Regions from separate parts of the Shewanella sp. 10N.286.52.B9 genome, predicted to be linked through region 2. Evidence: predicted binding sites of a transcription regulator. Region 2 holds the regulator's gene; each other region holds the start of a gene.

Region 1 (5,523 bases), on a different contig from region 2:
TTGATAGATCTCGCTTAGTTGGCTATTGCTGCTGATATTGTCTTTTTGATTAGTTAAGGCTGAATTAGAGGCTAACACTAAGCCATTTTTATCAATAATAAAGCCAGTGGCACCTTCAATATCTGCTAATGCTTGTAGTTGCAGTTGCAAGTAGTCAAAACGTAAATCCGCCATGATGATCCCGCCATCAATTGGGTGCATAACCCCGACCATAGGTATACCGTCTGTACGGGTAAAAAACACTTCGCTGAGGGACAAGGTATTTTTTTGTTTGCCGTTTTGGTACCAAGGACGAGTGCGGGGATCATATTTATCGACTACACCGACGCCGTCAGGAAAAGACTCTGAAGCAATAGAGGCAAAGGATTGGCCATCATCAAACCCCATAATGACTTTAGAGACGCCACCTAATTTCGCTGTGTATTGAGTCATGGCGACATGGCCGGCATCCACATTGTTATGACGGTATAGACTCGCGAGTTCAGTTACCGCGGAAGTGGTGCGATTAAATGAGTTTTCTATTTCACTGACTTTGGTTTTTATTTGGTGGTGGATGTCGGTTGTCAGCTTGTCTGTTATTTGTTGTTTTAATAATTGGTGAGTGACCAGCCCGCTAATGATCAAGGCGAAAGCTAATAGAATTGTTAACGCAAATAGTAAACTCGCTTTAAAGCCAAACTTGTTCATAACTCACCTAATTGTATTATTATTTTTGTTTGATTGTACCTGCTTATAAATCAAAATATACCCTAAGCTCATAAAAAAGTTAGTGATTTGTATCATGTAATGTTGATTTTGTTTTTGTGTCGTCTGATGTTTAGTGTTCTTACTGTTATTTATTTGTATTGCAAATTAGCGCTATTTTGTAATTTGAAGCTTTCAACGCGACTGGTGATAAAGGTTTAATTTGAACACTGTTTTTATATACAGTATCATAATGTCATTCAGTGACTTCTTTATGAAAACGCCATGCGTAAAATTATCCACATTGATATGGATTGCTATTATGCCGCAGTTGAAATGCGTGATTTTCCACAATTGCGTGGTAAACCTATTGCTGTAGGTGGGCGCAGCGATCGCCGTGGTGTTATCAGTACCTGTAGTTATGAGGCGCGTAAATATGGCGTTCGTTCTGCTATGTCGAGTTATCAGGCATTAAAACTCTGCCCAGATTTGATATTGGTGCCAGGCAGGATGGAGGTTTACAAAGCGGTTTCGCTGCAAATCCGTGAAATATTCCATCGTTATACAGAATTAGTTGAGCCGTTATCATTGGACGAGGCGTATCTTGATGTTACTGATTGTGATGCATGTAAAGGTAGCGCCACCTTAATTGCTGAGCAGATCAGAGCTGAAATCTTTACGGTAACCGGGCTTACTGCTTCCGCGGGAGTCGCACCGATTAAGTTTTTAGCTAAAATAGCTTCTGACTTAAATAAGCCTAATGGTCAATATGTGATCACGCCTGCTGAGATCCCTTCGTTTATAAAATCATTATCCTTAAGTAAAATCCCTGGGGTGGGAAAAGTAACCTCGGCTAAGCTTGCAGCGCTCGGGCTTGAAACCTGTGAAGACGTGCAGCGCTACCCGAGTGACAAGCTCATCAGCGGTTTTGGTAAATTTGGCCGCGTGTTAATTGAGCGCACTCAAGGTATCGATACACGTCAAATAAGCCCAAATCGTATCAGAAAGTCGGTTGGGGTTGAGACCACCTTAGCCCAAGATATTTTTACTATAGAGCAATGCAGCAATGTCATGCCGCAGTTAATCCAAGAGCTTATTAGCCGGGTGCATCGCAGTGCTAAAGACCGGCAAATTCATAAACAGGTAGTAAAACTTAAATTTAACGATTTCAAGCAAACTACCATTGAGCATCGCAGTGATGAAATGTCGCTTAACTTATTCCAGACATTGTTAACTCAAGCACTAGAGCGGGCCAATGGCCGAGGTATAAGATTAATCGGTGTCAGTGTTGGTTTAGCTGATAATAGCCAGCCAGAAGTGGTTACAGATGATAATAGCGAGCAATTAGATTTGCAGTTCTAGTGATTATCGCTAGAAACAAAAAGGCTGCCTTTTCTTATATCAAGAATAGAGCAGCCTTTTTATTAAGTGCGTAATTTAATAGAGAGTTAAAGCTCAGCCTTTTGCTGGAATACGCTCTAGTACCGCAAGCAGTAGTTCCCAATATTGGCCAACAGTGGTGATGTTCACCATTTCGTCAGGGCTATGTGGGAAACGAATGGTTGGGCCAATAGAGACCATATCCATGGTTGGGTATGGTTCTTTAAATAGTCCACATTCAAGACCGGCATGGATAACCATAATCGTCGGGTCTTTCTTATAAATATCATTATACGTTTCACGGACAATGGCCATCACTGGTGAGCTATTATCAGGCTTCCAACCAGGGTAAGCGCCTGATAGATCAATGCTAGCACCTGAAAGGTTTGCTAATGCCGTTAATTGCGTTTCAATTTGCACTCGGCCTGAGTCAATCAATGAGCGGATAAGACATAGCACTTCAACAGATTCGTTGTCAGTGTTAATCACTCCGACGTTAAGCGATGTTTCAGTCACACCTTCAACTTCATCGCTCATACGCATTACGCCGTTAGGGCAGGCGTGCAGTAAATCGATTAAGGTATTTTGCGCATCTTCACTCATGACTTTTGCTGGAGCGTCAATGGCTGCAAGTGTTAGCAACATGTCAGGGTCAGCAATTGCCAGCTCTTCACGAACAATCGCTTGATATTGAGCAATGGCTTGCTCAAGCTTGGCTTTATTTTCGCTTGGCAGCATAAAGTTGATGCTAGCTTCACGGGGGATAGCATTACGTAAAGAGCCGCCAGTGAAGTTAACTAATTCAATTTGTAAATCATCACCATAACTAAATAAGAAACGGGCTAATAATTTATTGGCATTGCCGCGACCTAAATGAATGTTGACGCCTGAATGGCCGCCCTTTAAACCTGAAAGGGTTAAGCTAAAGCTGGCATTGCTTTGCTCAGGTGCTTGCCATGACATAGGAACGCTTAGCTGTGCATCAACACCGCCAGCGCAACCCATGTAGATTTCGCCTTCTTGCTCTGAGTCAGTATTAATTAAAATATCAGCATCAAGGTAACCAGCTTCAAGGCCGAAAGCGCCAGTCATGCCCGCTTCTTCATCAATGGTAAGCAGCACTTCTAATGGACCATGTTTAATGTTGTCAGCGCCAAGAATTGCTAACGCTGAAGCCATACCAATACCGTTATCAGCACCTAAGGTGGTGCCCTTGGCTTTTAGCCATTCGCCATCTACATAGGCTTCAATAGGATCTTTTTCAAAATCATGCACTTTATCGGCATTTTTTTGTGGAACCATATCAATGTGGGCTTGTAATACCACAGTCTTGCGTTCTTCCATTCCAGCATACGCTGGCTTTTTAATGATCAAGTTACCGACTTTATCTTCGACGACAGGCAAACCTTTCGATTTAGCCCATTGCTGGATATGTTCACTAAGTGCTTGTTCAAACTTGGATGGATGCGGAATCGCACAAATTTGTTCAAACCATTGCCATAATGGCTGGGGATATAATTGATTAATGGCGGTCACGAAGACTCCCTAAATGCTATGAATGTGGGAATAGATGCGCTGAAGTTTACCATATTGTCGTTACTAAGTAGTGACCTAGAGCAAGTAGAGAGGCTGGATTAAATTAATTTTTGTAAATATATTTTAACTCTATCGTAAAGCTAAGCTTATATACTTTAACCACCATTGGTCGTTATGATTTGTGATTCAGCACCTGAAATTACTGATTAGCAAGCAATAATAACAATCTATTTAAAAAGGATGCCCCATGTTTCAAGTCAATATCGTTGATGTAGCAGATGATCAAGCCATTTTTGAAGGCCATGGCTGGGACGCCGTAGTGGTAATCGCCACCGATTTAGCCGCCATTGCCCAAGATGAAATAAAAATACTCGCCAAGCATGCGAAACAAATCGATCAGCGCATTGGTCAGTCGGCAACATTGTTACTGGCGCCCGGACTTGCGGGTGGCAGACTGATTGTCGCCCCAGTTGTTAATGCCACTAATGAATACAGTGATGTGAGTGTGTTTGCCAAAGCAGCTAGAGAAGGCATTGTTATTGCTAAGGCTGCGGGAGCAAAACAACCGCTGTTGGTGGTAGAAACCAGCCAAGATAAGCGCTATCAATTTGCTAAACAGGTTGCTGCACTTGCCTGTGGTCAGGAACTATGGCAATCACTGGAGCTGCGAGAAGCCACAGCAATTACCCCAGCATTTAGCGCCATTGGTTTGCTTGGCAGCGACAATTGCAGTGGCCTGCTCAATGCTGTCGAAGCCGGTAAGATTTTGGCAAGGGATCTATGCGGCACTGAGCCAGAAAGAATGGCGGCGCCAGCATTTGCTGATTATTGCGTTGAGGCGCTAAAAGACAGTGGTTTAGCAATCAGAGTCATTGAAGAACGTGAAGAGTTAGAGCGCGATTACCCGCTGCTTTGCGCAGTAGGGAGAGCCTCATTTAATGTGCCTCGGCATCAACCTCGCGTGGTTAAACTGGAATATGTGGCAGAGGGCGCCATTGATCGCACCTACTTGTTTGCTGGTAAAGGAGTTATTTACGATACTGGCGGCGCAGATGTTAAAGTCGCCGGTGGCATGGCGGGTATGAGCCGAGATAAAGGCGGCGCTGCAGCGGTGGCAGGCTTAATGAAAACCTTATCTATCTTAAAGCCCAAAGGCATTAGAGTGATAGCAGAGTTAGGTTTGGTGCGAAACAGTATTGGCAGCGATGCCTTTGTTCCTGATGAAATCATTACCAGCCATGGCGGTGTTAGAGTGCGTATTGGTAATACTGATGCCGAAGGGCGCTTAGTGCTGGCAGACTTATTATCTCACTTAAGACTTCAGGCAATGACAGCAATTAAGCCGCAAGTATTTTCTGTGGCAACCTTAACCGGCCATGTGGTGCGCTGTTATGGCGGCTATACCGCACTAGTCGAGAACAAAGTGGCACAACAAGCTGGTATGGGTCACACCCTAGCTGGCATTGCTGAGCAATGGGGCGAACCATTTGAGTTATCTAGCTTGCGTCATGATGATTTTGCCAAGGTACATAATATCTCTGGCCAAGGGGAGTTATTGTCATCTAATAACGGCCCTTCTGCCATTACTGCCAGAGGCCATCAATATCCCGCAGCATTTTTAATTAATGCTTCAGGCTTGGGCCAACATGGCACAGGCTCTGCCATGCCATTGCCTTTTGCGCATCTTGATATTGCCGGTAGTGCCACAGAAGGCCATAGTTTGTATGGGAAACCCACAGCCTCGCCTTTGGTAACTTTATTACAAAGCATTTTGGGCGGCAATGTGTAGTTTGTTTTTTGCTCAACCACTATATATTGTGCTATTTAGTGGTTGATTGTTTGCCAATGAGAACTCTAAATTCTTAATTTGTCATACAAGTGTGCTTTTATTTCATTTTTTGATTGAAATATAAAATAATTAAA
Region 2 (5,523 bases):
AAGTCATACCCGGAGCACGCATATTAACAATGGTCACCACCACGTTAATAGCACCCATGATCGAGCTTATGCCCATAATGTGAACTGAGAACACAAATAATGCTGTGCTATCAGGGCTATAGGTTGTTGACAGTGGTGCATAGAAAGTCCAGCCAAAGTTGGGGCCTCCACCTTCCATAAATAGCGAGCTAAGTAGAATCGCAAACGCGAAAGGTAAAATCCAAAAGCTCCAGTTATTCATCCGCGGTAGTGCCATATCTGGCGCACCAATCATCATTGGAATGAGCCAGTTAGCTAAGCCGGTAAAGGCTGGCATGACTGCGCCAAATACCATAATCAAGCCATGGACTGTGGTCATTTGGTTAAAAAAGTTAGGTTCAACTAACTGTAAACCGGGTTGGAATAACTCAGCACGAATGACCATGGCCATTGCGCCGCCGGTTAAAAACATAATGAAACTAAACCACAGATACATTGAACCAATATCTTTATGGTTAGTGGTTAAAACCCAGCGCATAATGCCTTTTGGCGCCCCATGATGATGGTCATCATGGTGATCGTCGTGAGCGGCTGGTGAATCTTGTGTAATTGTGCTCATTTTAATCCCTTACTTTCCGTGACCAACAACATCAGCAGCCTGAACTGCATCGCCAGAGTTATTACCCCAGGCATTTCGCTCATAAGTCACCACTGCAGCAAGCTGTTGTGGCGTAAGTAGCGAGTTAAATGCTTGCATTGCCGTGCCAGGTTTACCATTGATGACAATATTAAGATGATCCGTCACTGGACCGACGATGAGTGGGCTGCCTACTAATGAAGGGAACGCGCCAGGTAAGCCAGTACCAGCAGCTTGGTGACATGCAGCGCAGCTAGTCATATAGACTTGCTCGCCCATGGTCATTAACTCATCCATCGTCAAGTCATCCAATACCACAGCTTTAACTTCTGCTGCTTGTGTTGCCGCTTCAGTCACAGCTTGTGTTGCAGTGTCTTCAAGTTGTTCAGCTGTAGGTAAGCTTGCTGGTAAAGTCACAGGCGTTGACGTGTCTGCGGTAGAAGTGCCTGCACTAGGAGCGTCAGCAGTGGTTGGTGTAGCGCTAGAATTTGTCCCATTGCCACTCACATCAGCCGCTTGCACGGTATCGCCAGAGTCATTACCCCAAGCATTACGCTCATAAGTGACTACTGCAGCAATTTCAGTTGCCGTTAGCTGCTTGGCAAACGCTTGCATCGCAGTGCCAGGCTTACCATTAACGACAATATCGATATGGCCAGACACTGGGCCTTTAATCATTGGACTGCCAATTAGGGAAGGGAAGACGCCAGGTAAACCAGCACCATTAGGTTGGTGGCAAGCCGCGCAGCGACCCATGTAGATTTGTTCGCCTTGGGCCATTAACTCGTCATAGCTAAGGGTTTGGCTCAGTGAGGCTTGTGCAGCGGCTTTAGCATCAGCAGCAAATTGCTTTTGGTCGATTAGCCATTGGTCAAAGTCTGCTTCAGAAACGGCTTCAACAACAATAGGCATAAAGCCATGATCTTTACCGCATAGTTCGGCACATTGGCCTCGATAAGTACCTATTTTATCGATTTTAGTCCAAGCTTCATTGATGAAACCAGGATTTGCATCTTTTTTAACGGCAAATGCTGGTACCCACCAAGAGTGGATAACGTCATCCGAGGTCATTAAAAAACGTACTTTACGATTTATTGGTAAAACCAGCGGCTTATCGACCTCTAAAAGATAGGTGTCGGTTTTATCTGCGGTGCCAGTAATTTGGTCTGCTGGGGTAGATAATAAACTGAAAAACTCGACATCTTCATTGAAATAGCTGTAATGCCATTTCCATTGAGAGCCCGTCACTTTGACTGTCAGTTCAGCATCGCTGGGATCTTCCATAGCAATCAGCGTTTTTGTTGCTGGGATTGCCATGCCAATTAGGATTAGAAATGGCAATACTGTCCAAGCTATTTCAACCTTGGTACTGTCATGAAAGTCGGCTGCAACTGCACCCTTAGATTTTCTGTGATAGATCATGGAATAAATCATGATCCCAAAGACCACGACACCAATGGCGCAACAGATATACAAAATAATCATATGCAGGTCGTAAACCTGGCCACTGATCTCTGTTACACCTTGAGTCATGTTTAAGGGCATCTCTGCCGCTGTGAGTGGGGTTGCAAGCAACGCCACCATTAATCCGTACAACAATCGCTTCACAAGACTACTCCTCTGCTAATTGCGAATTGCAATTACAAAGAAAAGCCACACAGTAATACTCTGCTCTATGCAAACTTTTCATACCCGAAAAAGTTTGATCATTTCAAAGTACACGGTGGCTTTGAGCTTGAAAACTCAATTATGTTATTACGTTACGGTGCCACACTTGTACCTAATACTGAACTTATCAATTATATTTGACGCTTTACATTCAAGGCTTTCTATACCGCACGGTACCAGCTCAATCTTTTAATAGCGTTTGTATCTTTTTGACATTTATTCTCGGCAGTACGATAAATTGTTACTACCTTGTTAACTACATTACTTGGAGATTAAATATTGATCAAGATCACTTTATCATCTAATTTGCTGAAAAAAGTGCAAAAAAAAGCCCCTCAGCGTAGTGAAGGGCTTTTTTAGTCATATTTTACTAGTGAAACGAGGTAAGGTTTACCCGAGTCGGTACTGCTAAAGTTTGCGTTAATGGGTCGCCTTCAGGTAAGTGAGTATTTACATCTTCAATGATAAGCCCTTGGGCTAAGGCATTTTTGGCAACCAATTGAATGCGGCGATTGTCGCGGGCATCTAATGGTGGTGTCCAAGTAATTACTGCACTTGAAGTACCGTTAGTGAGCGCTTTTTCCATCGCCCACAGGGTTTCGACTTCATCTTTGGTGTGAACTAACAATACTCTGTCCATACGAACATTGGCATTAGCAAGAATTTGCTTATAACCGATATGCGGCGGATTAATCAGTACAATCCAACGGCCTTGCTGACTTAAAATGGCTAACTGACTGCATAATTGAGTCAATTCAGTTAAGCCTTGGTTTTGGGTGCGCTTGGTTTCAATCCCTTGTTTAGTGGGTAAGGGATCAGATGCCATATCTACCCATAATCCAGGGTGACGCGGTGCATTGCCTATTAATGTGTTCATAACCAACCTCCATTACGAATAACGCCAACAGCAAGCCCTTCAATCGTTAGGTTTTGGCAACTTAAATCAACTTTAATCGGCTCATATTCTGCATTTTCAGCATGTAAATAAATAATATTGCCTTTCTTTTCAAATCTTTTCACGGTTACATCGTCTTCAAGACGTGCCACTACAACTTGACCATTGGTGGCAGTTTGCATTTTATGCACTGCTAATAAGTCGCCCTCTAAAATACCAATGTCTTTCATACTGTCGCCACGAACGCGTAGTAAGAAATTAGCATTGGGCTTAAACATTTCTGGGTCAACTTGGAAATACTGTTCAACATGCTCTTGAGCAAGGATAGGTTCACCTGCAGCAACTTGGCCGATAAGTGGTAAGCCTGCTTCAACTTCCTCCTCCACCTGCACCATGCGGATCCCGCGAGAGGTACCAGGAATAATTTCAATACAGCCTTTTTTTGCCAGTGCTTTTAAGTGTTCTTCAGCGGCATTGGCGCTTTTGAAGCCTAATCGAGTTGCAATTTCTGCACGAGTTGGCGGCATACCTGTTTCGGCGATATTACATTTAATTAGCTCTAATATTTCAGCTTGGCGTGGCGTTAAAGGTCTCATATTGATTCCTGTTTTTTTATACAGTGACTGTCATTATATACAGTATCGGTGGTCGCGCAAGTATTAACCAAATTAATTTAACTATTATCATCTAATTCTTGTTGGCTATATATGGGGGCACGGTTAAGTATATGTAATTTAATTATTTAGTTAATGAAGGTAAGTCAGCTTTTTAAACCGATGAAATTGGCTATTTCTCACATCGTTTGTTTAAACAGTATATTTATACAGTAGTGTTGATTGAAAATAGGTTGGTTGTTATTCGGATATGGCTATTTTTACTGAACAAATATTCTCTGTATAGACCCTTGTTAGTGAAACTGAACCATTATCTGGTATTCTATGGCCAATTAATTGATGTTGAATATGCGAACACTCATGTTAAAACCTGACTCAATCATAGCAAAATCATTACGTTGGATTCAAAAACTGATGGTGCACACGGTTGTTGTGCCTGAAGATCCCTTTGCCGATCTGAACTTAGACCCAGATAAACCAGTGGTCTATGTGATGAAGACAGAATCACTCAGTGATATTGCGGCATTAAATGAAGTGACCGCCAAATATGGCTTACCGAGCCCTTATGAGCGACTAGACGTTGATGGCTTAAATACCCCTAGAATTGTGTGTATTGAAGGTCGTAAGCCTCTATTTGGCAAGCGTTTAAGTGGCGAAAAATTTGTTGATAACTTCACCAGCTTATTAGCCTTACATAAAAAAAATGATCAACTTGATATTCAATTGGTGCCAGTGAGTCTGTATTGGGGACGTATCCCTGGTAAAGAAGATGACACCATGACCGCAGCCGTATTTGAGCGTGAAAACCCGACCTGGTTACGTAAATGGTTGATGATTTTGTTCTTAGGTCGCCATAGCTTTATTCAATTTTCAAATGCTATGTCGCTACGTTATATGGCTGATGAACACGGCACAGATGTCAGTATTGCGCATAAACTTATCCGTGTGGCGCGAGTGCACTTTAGACGCCAACGTAAAGTGATGACAGGCCCACAACTGCCAAATCGTCAGGCAATGTTCAACTCATTATTAAAGTCTGATGCCATTGCTCAAGCGATAAAAGAAGAAGCGCTTAATAAAAAAATTCCTGAAGACAAAGCCCGCGAAAAAGCTATTCAGTATTTAGATGAAATTGCAGCGGATTACTCAGACAGCTTAGTGCGTATTGCTGAGCGCTTTCTTACTTGGTTGTGGAATAAGTTATACAGCGGTATTAGCATTAAAAGCGCTGAAAAAGTGCGTAAGCTGCATCATGATGGTCATGAAATTGTCTATGTGCCTTGCCATCGTAGCCACATGGATTACCTACTGCTGTCGTATATTTTGTATTACCAAGGCATGGTGCCGCCGCATATTGCCGCCGGTATTAATTTAAACTTTTGGCCAGCAGGCCCTATGTTCCGCCGTGGTGGTGCTTTCTTTATTCGTCGTAGCTTTAACGGTAATAAACTTTATACCGCAGTGTTTCGTGAGTATTTAGATCAGTTATTTGCTAAAGGCTATTCGGTTGAATACTTCACCGAAGGTGGTCGTTCTCGTACCGGTCGTTTATTAGCGCCTAAGACCGGCATGTTAGCGATGACAGTTAACTGTGTACTGCGGGGCATTGAACGCCCAGTAACCTTAGTGCCAGTTTATCTTGGTTATGATCATGTGATGGAAGTGTCCACCTATCATAAAGAGTTAAGCGGTAAGAAAAAGCAAAAAGAATCAGTGTGGCAGGTCTTTGG
Region 3 (5,523 bases), on a different contig from region 2:
AGAAGCCTGGGGCATGACCGAAAACTGTGCTTACTCAATTATTAACTTCCCATTTAATGCCTCAAAAATTGGTAGCGTGGGTCGCCCTGTTGAAGGCTGCCAAGTTCGCCGCACCGATGAAGGTGAGTTAATGGTTAAGAGCCCAGGTTTGATGACAGGTTATTACAAGCAAGAAGAAGCCACAGCAGCATGCTTTGATGCTGATGGATTTTTCCATACGGGTGACTTATGTGAAATCGATGAAGATGGCTACATTTCTATCACTGGCCGCGTTAAAGATAACTTTAAAACCTCTAAAGGTAAGTATGTGGCGCCGGTGCCTATTGAGCGTAAAATAGCCCAAGATCCGCACATTGAGCTACTTTGTGTCATTGGCTCAGGCTTACCGCACCCGATCACCTTAGTGCAATTATCTGAAGGCTCAGCCTTGCAAGCCCGCGAAGAAGTGCGCGCGTCACTGAAAGCGACCCTAGATGGAGTTAACCCGCACCTTGAGTCCCATGAAGTTGTGGATGCCATTGTCGTAGTGACAGAGCCTTGGACCATTGAAAATGATGCCCTAACCCCTACACTTAAAATTAAGCGTCATGTGTTAGAAAAGCAGTTCAGTGCCAAAGTTGACGGTATTCGCGGCGCTAAAGTGTGCTGGGAAGACGAGATTTAGCACCACAGTAATTCGCTTCAATATATTGGCCGTCTAAGCTTTAACAAGCCGGCGGCTTTTTTATCAATGACATTTGTCACCTCAAACTGGTGACGTTTGTGTCTGCCCTGTGCAAGCCCTTTGTTAGATACTAACTCCGTAGCAACACACCTTAAATGCAATAAACGGAGTTAATCATGACATCACTAATCTTAAAATCTCTTATCTCAAAATCAACCGTCATGGCGGTAACACTGACGTTAGTCAGTAGTGCTAGCAATGCCGATATCGGCGCTATCGATATGGCAGCCAACACAATGGATCTACAACAGCTAAAGGTTCTCAGCGAACAATCTGTGGATTATGAACACGCCTATGCACAATATCGCATCGCCATTACAGCCAATATTAGCGGTCTGCGCGGAGTGGCTAAAAAAGCCCTCAATGATGCACAGTCGACACTTGAAACTGTATTGAGCCGTGAAGACGATGCTGAGTCAATGGCGCTACTGGCTTCTGTTTACGGTATGCAAATCGCCAATGACTCAAGCAAAGGACAATCTCTGGGAATGAAGGTAAGTGCTTTACTGGCTCAAGCAGAACAACTCAGCCCTGAAAATCCCCGTATTGCGTTAGTCAGAGCAATGAGCGCCTTTTATACTCCCGCTCAATATGGCGGCGGTATGGATAAGGCTGAGCAATATGCCACTGATGCGATTCGTTTTTATGAACAGCCATGTGTTGATATCTGCTGGGGGCATACTGAAGCGTACACCTGGCGCGGAATCGCTAAGCAAGAATTAGGTCGTCAAAAAGAAGCAATTAATGATTGGCAACACGCTGTAGAAATTGATCCTAATTACGCTTGGGCAAATTTTTTACTTAAACAACAAGCGCGTTAATCCGATGCTGCTGAAGCTAGCTACTGCAGACATACACATTATGACTCGGTTGCAGTATGCTAACTTCGCAAGGAGGCTTCATGTCTAATATCAATACAAAACACTCGGTCAATAGTAGCAACACTCGCGTTCACCCAGAACAAGCCTATCGACAAAAAACAGCTTGGGTATATCTGCTCAATCTGATTTTTTACTTTATTCCACTTTGGTTTATGCGGGATGATTGGGCTCGGGTCGGTGTCAGCTTGTTACTCATATTTCCCTTCTTATATGGGTACTTTTGGGCTTACAAAAGCTCAGCCGCTCAAGGGAAATATCCTATTGCTTTAATGCTCATCACTGCGAGCATTGCCACCATATTTACCAGCGGCTCCATTTCATTTTTCAGTTTTGCCGGTTTTTTTATTGGTTTTTTCTATTCACTGCGCACCGCCATTATTAGCTTTATTCTTATCAGTACTTGGCTGTGGCTACTTAATTACATCGTGGGCTATGAAGCTTACTATTTTCCGCTATACGGTATGTTAATCACCTTTGTGGTGGGGCTATTTGGCGTGGTTGAGCATAACAATGAACGCATCAGGCGCCAACAAAGACAATCAAATGATGAAATCGCTAACTTAGCAACGGCACTGGAGCGTGAACGTATTGCGCGCGATTTACATGACATCATGGGGCACAATTTATCTTCCATTGCACTGAAAGCACAACTCGCCGAAAAACTGGTTGAAGCAGGAAAGCTTGCTGTTGCAAAACAGCATTTACAGGAACTTGCTGATATCGCCAGAAACAGCTTAACTGAAATTCGCCAAACGGTTTCTAATTACAAACATAAAGGCTTACAAGATACGGTCAATCAACTATGCAGTTTATTAAGACAAAAAGAAATTGAAGTACATCTCGAGGGTAAATTACCACCATTAACACCTTTGCAAGAAACTCAACTAGGGCTAATGTTGACAGAATTAGTTAATAATATGCTCAAACATAGCCAAGCCAGTCAATGTGTATGGTGCTTTAACACCTTAGATAAGCAGCTTATTGTTAGCCTAAGTGACAATGCTAACACCAAAGTTATTAAAGAAGGTAATGGCTTAAAAGGCATTAGAGAGCGAGTGAACTTATTGGGCGGCAAGTTTAGTTATCATATTAACGATGGCTACCGTTTTAGCATCAGTTTGCCCCTTGAAGCAGAGCAAGTCAGTGAACCTAAAGTTGACAACGACACGGAACAGCCTTAATGAAGATTTTATTAGCAGAAGATCAAGCCATGGTGCGCGGGGCATTATCAGCCCTACTTACCCTTGCCAAAGATGAACTCGGTGAAGTCGATATCACAGAAGCAGAAGATGGTAACCAAGCCATGGCAATGCTTAAAGAGCAGCATTTTGATTTGCTGCTCAGTGATATTGAAATGCCCGGTCACAGCGGCGTTGAGCTGGCTCAGTGGCTCGCAGCATATCAAGCCGAGGCTGCAACAATGCAACCTAAAACTAAAATCATCATCTTAACCACTTTTGGCCGCGTAGGTTACATCAAAAGAGCACTCAGTTGTGGCGTCGAGGGATTTTTGCTAAAAGATGCGCCATCAGAAAGTCTAGTCAACGCTATTAAACAGGTGATGGCAGGTAAAAAAATTATCGATCCAGAGCTGGCGATCAGCGCCATTGGTGATATTGACCCACTCAATGATAAAGAAAGAAAAGCGCTACGATTAGCCAGTGATGGCTTATCAACCAGTGATATCGCCGCCCAGTTATTTATCGCCGAAGGTACTGTGCGGAATTACCTTTCTGAAGCGATCTCCAAGCTCAATGCCACCAATCGCATAGATGCGGCGCGAATAGCTAAACAAAAAGGCTGGTTATAGAGGCAGTTAAGCCTGATATCTGGATTAATATTGCCTTGTATTAAAACTCTGCTAAGATAAGCCATAACATCTGTATATATTTACAGTACTATCATTGCTAACAAGCATCAGGGCGATAAAGTTGACTGTATAACTCTTTGGATAACTGTCAAAGTTAACCCCAAAGTGAATGACTCACTTTAATCAGCGAGCTTTACAATATCAACAAAGTCTAAGTGATGAAGTCTGTGGTCAACTCAATAGATAAAGGCATGCTAGATTTGCAACCATTGGATCAGGTACCGATTACCGACTTAAAAGGCGTCGCTAAAAAAGCCGCTGAAAAGCTGGCAAAGCTTGGCATTAAGACAGTGCAAGATGTACTGTTTCATTTGCCGTTGCGCTATGAAGACCGCACCCAAATCTATCCCATCAATGCTCTTTATCCCGCGATGTACGCCACAGTTGAAGCTGAAATCATCTCAACCCAAATTGTGCCGGGTCGCAGACGTATGCTGACCTGCAATATTGCCGACGAAAGTGGTTACCTCACATTGCGGTTTTTTAACTTCTCGGTTGCCCAGCGAAATGGCATGCAAAACGGCGCGATAATTCGGGCCTATGGTGAAATCAAGCGCGGCAACCGCCATTTTGAGATAATCCACCCAGAATACAAAATCATTAAAGCTGGCGAAAACCCAGCCCTGAGTGATTCACTGACCCCTATTTATCCTTCGACTGAAGGATTAAAACAAGCCAGTTGGATTAAGCTCACCGAGCAGGCACTAACTATGCTCAATCAAGGTGGCTTAACAGAGTTACTACCACCAGCCCTGCAACCCAACAATATGAGCATTGGTCAGGCATTATCCTTAATCCATCGACCGCCCAATAACATCGCCCAAGCCGATTTAGAGCAAGGCATGCACCCCGCTCAGCAGCGCTTAGTCCAAGAAGAGTTACTGGCCCATAACTTAAGTATGCTGCAATTACGTCAGCGCAATAACCTTGATAAAGCGGTGACTTTACCCGCCACCGGCCAGCTATTAAATCCATTTTTAAAAGCCTTACCTTTTAAGCCAACAGGGGCCCAGCAACGAGTCGTAGCTGATATCGGTATTGATATTGAAAAGCCCACACCTATGATGCGCTTAGTGCAAGGGGATGTGGGCTCGGGTAAAACCTTAGTGGCCGCCTTAGCAGCCCTGCAAGCCATTGAAAATGGTTATCAGGTGGCGATGATGGCACCGACGGAATTATTAGCAGAGCAACACGCAGTCAACTTTGCCGCCTGGTTTGAACCATTAGGGCTAAAAGTGGGCTGGTTAGCAGGCAAGTTAAAAGGCAAAGCCAGAACACAATCATTGGCTGATATCGCCGATGGCAGCGCCAACATGGTAATTGGCACCCATGCTATTTTCCAAGAGCAGGTCAGTTTTAATAAGCTCGCGTTAATCATTATTGATGAACAACACCGTTTTGGGGTCCATCAACGCTTAGGATTACGCGAAAAAGGCGTCAGCCAAGGCTTTCATCCGCATCAATTAATAATGACAGCTACGCCAATTCCGCGCACGTTAGCGATGACGGCTTATGCTGATTTAGAAACCTCTATCATTGATGAGTTACCGCCAGGAAGAACCCCTGTTACCACGGTTGCCATTAGCGATAATCGCCGCGAACAAATCATCGAGCGGGTAAAACAAGCCGCGCTAAATGATAATCGGCAGATTTATTGGGTTTGTACTCTCATTGAAGAATCTGAAGTTCTTGAGTGCCAAGCCGCTGAAGATACCGCTGCAGAATTAAGCCAATTACTACCCGAATTAAAGGTTGGCTTAGTGCACGGACGTATGAAAAGTGCAGAAAAACAGCAAATAATGGCCCAATTTAAGGCGGGTGAACTACATTTATTAGTGGCAACAACGGTTATTGAAGTGGGAGTCGATGTGCCTAATGCCAGTTTAATGATTATTGAAAACCCTGAGCGATTAGGCTTGGCGCAATTGCATCAGTTACGTGGCCGAGTAGGCCGAGGCTCTATTGCCAGCCACTGCGTGTTATTGTACAAAGCACCGTTATCACAAACTGCCACCAAACGTTTAGGAGTACTAAGGGCCAGTAACGAT

The links. Region 2 encodes LexA, which represses DNA repair genes until DNA is damaged. Its sites were predicted from a motif close to TACTGTATNNNNATACAGTA; they were not measured.
Region 1: the regulator LexA is predicted to act here: its motif matches at 913-932, upstream of dinB (DNA polymerase IV).
Region 3: the regulator LexA is predicted to act here: its motif matches at 3,484-3,503, upstream of recG (ATP-dependent DNA helicase RecG).

The regions. Positions count from the first base shown of each region.
Region 1 covers NZ_MCTY01000036.1:22,705-28,227, forward strand. The annotation lists gene BCU91_RS03080 (methyl-accepting chemotaxis protein) at 1-687, opposite strand, end outside; gene dinB (DNA polymerase IV) at 970-2,046, shown strand; gene BCU91_RS03090 (aminoacyl-histidine dipeptidase) at 2,140-3,600, opposite strand; gene BCU91_RS03095 (peptidase M17) at 3,848-5,389, shown strand.
Region 2 covers NZ_MCTY01000198.1:31,675-37,197, forward strand. The annotation lists gene ctaD (cytochrome c oxidase subunit I) at 1-598, opposite strand, end outside; gene coxB (cytochrome c oxidase subunit II) at 608-2,224, opposite strand; gene BCU91_RS15625 (SulA-like leucine-rich domain-containing protein) at 2,655-3,161, opposite strand; gene lexA (transcriptional repressor LexA) at 3,158-3,775, opposite strand; gene plsB (glycerol-3-phosphate 1-O-acyltransferase PlsB) at 4,154-5,523, shown strand, end outside.
Region 3 covers NZ_MCTY01000114.1:25,341-30,863, reverse strand. The annotation lists gene BCU91_RS07260 (AMP-binding protein) at 1-664, shown strand, start outside; gene BCU91_RS07255 (hypothetical protein) at 841-1,545, shown strand; gene BCU91_RS07250 (sensor histidine kinase) at 1,626-2,786, shown strand; gene BCU91_RS07245 (response regulator transcription factor) at 2,786-3,415, shown strand; gene recG (ATP-dependent DNA helicase RecG) at 3,676-5,523, shown strand, end outside.